2 regions of the Faecalibacterium sp. AF27-11BH genome follow, and region 1 is predicted to be linked to the other one. Evidence: predicted binding sites of a transcription regulator. Region 1 holds the regulator's gene; the other holds the start of a gene.
What was found. Region 1 encodes Rex, which represses fermentation and respiration genes when NADH is low (regulators of the CRP and FNR family bind a similar motif). Its sites were predicted from a motif close to ATTGTTAANNNNTTAACAAT; they were not measured.
Positions count from the first base shown of each region.

Region 2: the regulator Rex is predicted to act here: its motif matches at 1,527-1,546, upstream of DWY76_RS01745 (butyryl-CoA:acetate CoA-transferase).

Region 1 covers NZ_QVGS01000002.1:255,496-258,941, reverse strand. Annotated here, with positions in the region: gene DWY76_RS03835 (DNA translocase FtsK) at 1-208, opposite strand, end outside; gene DWY76_RS03830 (ATP-dependent Clp protease proteolytic subunit) at 311-991, opposite strand; gene DWY76_RS03825 (redox-sensing transcriptional repressor Rex) at 1,253-1,894, shown strand; gene DWY76_RS03820 (thymidine kinase) at 2,146-2,763, shown strand; gene DWY76_RS14165 (hypothetical protein) at 2,756-2,983, shown strand; gene DWY76_RS03815 (ABC transporter substrate-binding protein) at 3,364-3,446, shown strand, end outside.
Region 2 covers NZ_QVGS01000001.1:380,681-384,126, forward strand. Annotated here, with positions in the region: gene DWY76_RS01745 (butyryl-CoA:acetate CoA-transferase) at 1-1,338, opposite strand, end outside; gene coaD (pantetheine-phosphate adenylyltransferase) at 1,852-2,358, shown strand; gene DWY76_RS01755 (acetyl-CoA C-acetyltransferase) at 2,438-3,446, shown strand, end outside.

The sequences.
Region 1 (3,446 bases):
CCGCGCCCAGCACAAAGCTGCCACAGCCAAAAAGTCCGAACAGCACATCGTGCAGGGCCTTCCATGCCGAATCTCCCTCCACAAAGGCCAGCACCACCAGCAAAAGGCCTGCAAACAGGGTGCCAAGCCCTGCCGGGAGCCGCTGTTCTGCGCGTTTTTTGCGCGATGCTGCGCGCCGTGTTGTCGTTTTACGTTTTTTTGTTGCCATGTTTCTTTGTTCCCCGCGTTTGTAGTAGACACACTATTTGATTTTATTATTGTACCACGCAGGGAAGAAAATGGCAAACCTATTGTTGTACAAAATCGGCCTTCATTTGCGTTCAATCTCTTTATACAGCCACGCCAGCGCATCCGAAAGTCCGCCCAGCTCGTCAATGAGCTTTTCCTTCACGGCCCGGCGTCCATCCAGCACGGTGCCCATGTCCATCACCAGCTCGCCGGTGTGGAGCATCAGGTCGGTGTAGCGTTTTTCGGTCATGCCGCTGTGGGCCGCTACGAAGCCGGTGATGCGCTGCTGCATCTGCTCAAAGCTGCGCATGGTCTGCGGCACCCCCAGAATGACGCCGGAATGCCGCACCGGGTGCACGGTCATGGTGGCTGTGGGCACGATGAAGCTGCGCCGGGCGCTGACGGCAAGCGGGATGCCGATGGAGTGCCCGCCGCCCAGCACAAGCGTTGCACTGGGCTTGGATACGCTGGCGATCAGCTCCGCCAGCGCAAGGCCCGCTTCCACATCCCCGCCTACCGTGTTCAGCAGCACCAGCAGGCCCTCGATGCGGGGGTCTTCCTGCGCGGCCACCAGCTGCGGGATGACATGCTCATACTTCGTGGTCTTCTGGCCCTGCGGCGCTTCCGAATGGCCTTCGATCTGGCCGATGACGGTCAGGCAGTGGATGACATGCTCCCCGCGGGCCAGCGTGACCGTGCCCAGATCCTCGATCTCTTCCTTTTCCAGCCGACGCGCGTCGGTCTGCTGCGTTTCATCATTCATGTGCTTTCCTCCTGCGTTTTTTGTCAGCATTCCCCAGCCTGTGCCGGGCTATGCAGACCCGCTGCAGCAAAAAAGCGGTAACATTTCATAAAAATTTTTTGAGAATGATTTGACATTCTCCATCGGTGCAGTATACTTTAAATAATTGACTGTAATATCTGCAATATGAACCCGTAAACGGATCGGGGTTTCTTTGTGCCGCATCTGTAAAGCAGGCAGCTGCGGCAAGTACTGCGATAGAGCGAAAGGAGAAAGTATTCTATGAACACTCCTGCAAGGGCTTCGCTTCCCGTTATCAAGCGTCTTCCCAAATATTACCGCTATCTGTGCTCTCTGCAGGCGGACGGCATCAACAGCATTTCTTCCCGCGAGCTGGCTGCTCAGATGGGCACCACCGCTTCGCAGGTACGGCAGGACTTCAACTGCATCGGCGATGTGAATGGCCGGCAGGGCATTGGCTACTCGGTGGAAAACCTGCTCTCCATTCTGGAAGGCCTGCTGTTCGGCAACGGTGACCGCCTGCCCACCATCCTGATCGGCTGCGGCCGTCTGGGCAAGGCAGTGAGCCGCTTTATCACCACCGATACCAACGGCTACCGCCTGATCGCCGCCTTTGATGTGGCACAGAGCGAGGTGGGCAAGGAGATCAGCGGCATCCAGATCCGCCATATCGACGAGCTGGAGTCTTTCTGTGCCGAGCATCACCCCAAGGTCGCAGTGCTCTGTGTGCCCCGCGACGGTGCGGAACAGGTCAGCGGCCGTCTGGTGGATCTGGGCATCGAGGGCTTCTGGAACTTCTCCCACTATGACCTCTCTGTGCCGTATCCCGATGTGGTGGTGGAGAACGTCCATCTGGGCGACAGCCTGATGAGCCTTGGCTACCGCCTGCGCAATCAGGACTGAACGTACCTATTATAAGTAATAAGAGAACCCTCTCAGTTAAAGCCTGAGATGCCGCTGAACCCTCTCAGTCTCGCATACGCTCGACAGCTCCCCCGAAAGGGGAGCTTTGTGAGTGGGGACGGGAAAGTTTCTGCTTCTCCGGCGCAGGGACAGCCTGCCCGGAAGATACAGAAAAGCTCCCCCATCGGGGGAGCTGGCAAAGCCGTCAGGCTTTGGCTGAGAGGGTTCGTTCTGTAAGGAGAGTTTTTCAAATGGCAAAACTGTATTTCCGTTACGGCGCGATGAACAGCGGCAAGAGCACCGCCCTGATGCAGGTAGCCCACAACTACGAAGAACAGGGGATGCGGGTGCTGATCCTCAAGCCACAGGTGGACACCAAGGGCGGCGGTGAGCTGGTGAGCCGTCTGGGCGTGCGCCGCAAGGCTGATCTGCTGATCCCGCCGGAGACGGACGTGTTCGAGGCCGTGCGCACGGCCAACGCTGACGGTGCGCCGCTGGCCTGCGTGCTGTGCGACGAGAGCCAGTTTTTCACTGCGCAGCAGGCAGAACAGCTGTTCATGGTAACGGTGGATTTGAACATTCCGGTGATCTGCTACGGCCTGCGGGCAGATTTTTCGCTTAAGGGCTTTCCCGGCTCTACCCGCCTGCTGGAGCTGGCCCACACCATCGAGGAGATGAAGACCATCTGCACCTGCGGCCGCAAGGCCATCTGCAACTGCCGCAGGGTGAACGGCAGATTCGTCTTTGAGGGCGAGCAGGTGGCCATCGATCTGGAAAACGATGTGCAGTACGTGAGCATGTGCCCCCAGTGCTATTTCAAGGCAAAGCGCGCGTTCTACGCCGAAAAAGCTGCTTCGCGGGTTGAATAAACTTGTATACAAGGCTGCTGTGTTCAACGACACGGCAGCCTTTCTTTTTTATTCCCGGCCCACAGGCGCAGTCCACACAACAGCGCAAAATATGTCGCTGTCGGTGCTTCTTCACCCCCCCAAAGGGCGAAAAAGCACCGATTTCCATGCCCGAAGACCGGTGCCGGATGCCCGCCGCAAACAATTGATATATCAGAGTGCACATTTTTTGCGCTATTGATATATCAGTTCAAAGACTCCCATCCGGGCTTTTTAAGCTGTTGTTCGTCCACAATGTATGCAACGTTTCCACGTTCTGAAACGGAATGTTTACAAAATTATTGCAAAATTCGACGTTCCTCCTATGATGCATCCCAGTTTTCTATGCAAAATAGCGAAGTATACATGTTGCACAGTTTTTCGAGCCAAGTTTATTCATTTCAGCGAAGGCGTCAATTCTTGCGCGAAAACAAGAGCAATATTTGTACGTTTTTTGTTTAGATATCTGCAATTTGCGTCTTTCTTTTTGGTTGTTGTTTTGTTATCATAATTGTATACAACGGGGTATGTGCAGAACCCCCGTTCGAGATGATGTTTTCTGTATTTAGGAGGAGAACAAAAATGAGCAAGGCAATTTCTCGTCGTGATTTTATGAAGGTCACCGGCGCTGTGGGCGCTGCCGGCCTTCTGGCTGCCTGCGGCGG
Region 2 (3,446 bases), on a different contig from region 1:
GTTGCTCCTGCGCCAGATGTGCATTTTTTCGGCTTCCTTGATCAGGTCTTCACGGAAGTCGGGATGTGCTACGCTGATCAGAGCTTCAGCCTTTTCCCAGGTGGTCAGGCCCTTCAGGTTCACGCAGCCGTACTCGGTGCACAGGTAGTGGATGTTGGCACGGGTATCGGTGACGATGCTGCCGTTTTCCAGAGTGGGACGGATGCGGCTCTCCAGCTGGCCGGTCTTCTTATTAAAGAAGGTAGAGGACAGGCAGATAAAGCTCTTGCCGCCCTTGGAAAGGTATGCGCCCAGAACGAAGTCCAGCTGACCGCCGGCACCGGAGATGTGCTTGAGGCCTGCAGTCTCGGCGTTCACCTGACCGAACAGGTCGATGTCCACAGCGTTGTTGATGGAAATAAAGTTATCCAGTGCGGAGATGCTGCGGATATCGTTGGTGTAGTCCACGGGTGCAGACATGCACTCCGGATTATCGTTCAGGTAATCGTACATTTTCTGGGTGCCGGCACCGAAGGCGTAGACCTGACGGCCCTTGTCCAGCTGCTTGCATGCACCGGTGATCTTGCCGGCCTTGGCGATATCCACAAAGGCATCCACATACATTTCGGTGTGCACGCCCAGATCCTTCAAATCGCTCTGTGCGATCAGGCTGCCGATGGCATTGGGCATACCGCCGATGCCCAGCTGCAGGCAGGCACCGTTGGGGATCTGCGGAACGATCAGGTTGGCAACCTTCAGATCCACTTCGGTAGCAGCACCGGGAGCGGCCATCTGGCCGATGGGCGGGTTCTCGCCTTCCACGATGCCGGTGACCTGAGAAATGTGGATGCAGTTCTCCATGCCGCCAAGGCAGCGGGGCATGTTCTTGTTGACCTCAACGATGATCTTCTTGGCTTTTTCGCACACAGCACCCAGATGAGATGCACTGGGGCCGAAGTTGAAGTAGCCGTGCTCGTCCATGGGGGTCACCTGGAACACCGCCACATCCAGCGGATCCGGGCTTTCGCGGTAGTAGCGGGGCAGCTCGGAATAACGGATGGGGGAGTAGAAGGAGAAGCCCTGTGCAATGGCCTTGCGCTCAATGCCGCCCATATGCCAGCTGTTCCATGTCATGTGTGCAGCGGGATCGTCGATCTGGAAGATCGCGGGCACCCACATCAGGATGCCGCCGCGGAAGTTGACACCTTCCAGCTCAGGCAGACGCTTTGCAATCTCGGCATCCACCGCCACAGGGGTGTTCACAGCCCAGCCGTAATCCACCCAGTCACCGCTTTTGACCAGTGCGGCAGCCTGAGCGGCGGTCATTTTCTTCTGAGCATACAGTTCCGTAAAATCCATTATAAACCATCCTCTCCTATAATAACATAAAGGAATTGTAAATTTATCATTTACTCTTCCTGCACGGACAAATCTTTGCAGGATGTTTACCACCTGTTGGCAATTTGAACACAGCTCTGACACAGGCGGATGATATCCTGATAACCAGCAGAAGGCAGCTGTCGGACAGGGCAGCAGATCTGCACAACTTAGTTATAACATTAACAATGTGTAGAATCAATAGTTTATCGAGAAAATTTTGACCGACTGGCAATATGGACAAAATTCGCGGAGTTTTTGGACGATTGTTTGGTGCTGAAAAACCAAAATCTTTGCAAAAGGACTTGATAAAATTTTGACGATATGGTTTACTTATAGCGTAGCAAGCAGCTGCGATGCAGCATGACATTGATTGTTTAAATTTTAACGATAAAACGTACAGCTTGCACAAAAATCTTGCACCCAAGACTGGAAAGTGCTATCATGGCAGAACCAAAACGCGCTTTTCACAGCGCTCAAGGAGGACACCAGACGATGGCAACAGCAGTTTATCCCGGTTCGTTCGATCCGGTCACAAAAGGGCATCTCGATATCATCAAGCGCGCAGCAAAGATTAACGATCATCTGATCGTGGCGGTGCTCAACAACAGCGCAAAGAATCCGCTGTTCACCGTGGAGGAACGCGTGGAGCTTCTAAAGGAGTGCTGCAAAGGCATCCAGAATGTTTCGGTGGAGAGCTTCGACGGCCTGACCGTGGAGTTCGCCAAGAAACGGCACGCTTCGGTGATGGTGCGGGGCCTGCGGGCGGTGACGGATTTTGAAAACGAGATCCAGCTTGCGCAGACCAATCACGCACTGATGCCCGGCATCGAGACCATGTTTCTGGCAACGAGCATCAAGTGGAGCTACCTTTCTTCCACCATTGTAAAAGAGGCAGCTTACTACGGCAGCGACATCGGTAAGTTCGTCACACCCAATGTGGAAAAGGCGGTCAACGAAAAGTATGCGCTGATCCGGCAGAAAAAAGACCCCGAGACCTAATTTGTAAAAGCGCTTACGGGCGTTTTGATAAAAATGGCTTACGAAAAGTAACACATACACAATTCAGGAGGCTATTCACATGAAAAAGATCGTTATCGCATCTGCATGCCGTACCGCTATTGGCAAGTTCGGCGGCACTCTGGCAAACGTTCCCGCAGTTGAGCTGGGCTCCATCGTCATCAAGGAAGCTCTGAACCGTGCAAACGTCGCTCCCGAGCAGGTCGATCATGTCTACATGGGCTGCGTCATTCAGGCCGGTCTGGGCCAGAACGTCGCTCGTCAGGCTGCTCTGAAGGCTGGCCTGCCCATCGAGACCCCGGCTGTCACTGTCAACGTGGTGTGCGGCTCCGGTCTGAACTGCGTCAATATGGCTGCTCAGATGATCGAGGCTGGCGATGCTGATATCGTGGTCGCAGGCGGCATGGAGAACATGGACATGGCTCCCTTCGCACTGCAGAAGGCTCGTTACGGCTACCGCATGGGCGCTCCTATGGGCAAGAGCGAGATCGTGGATACCATGGTCAACGATGCTCTGTGGGATGCCTGCGGCTTCAACAAGCACATGGGCATGACCGCTGAGAACGTCTGCACCAACGAGACCTATCAGAAGAAGTACGGCTACAGCCCCATCACCCGTGAGATGCTGGACGAGTTCTCATACAACAGCCAGCTGAAGGCTGACAAGGCCATCAAGGACGGCGCTTTCAAGGACGAGATCGTTCCCGTTGTGATCAAGGGCAAGAAGGGCGACACCGTGTTCGATACTGATGAAGGCCCCCGTCTGAGCGCTCCTGAAGTGCTGGCAAAGCTGAAGCCCGCTTTCACCAAGGACGGCATCGTGACCGCCGGCAACTCTTCCGCCATCAATGACGGCGCTGCTGCTCTGGTCATCATGAGCGAGGAGAAGGCTAAGGAGCTGGGCGTGAAGCCTCTGGCTACCTGGGTCGCAGGTGCTTTGGCTGGCGTTGAGCCGGAAGTCATGGGTCTGGGCCCCATCGCTGCTACCAAGAAGGTCATGGCTAAGACCGGCATGAGCGTTGCTGACATGGATCTGATCGAGGCCAACGAGGCATTTGCTGCTCAGTCTG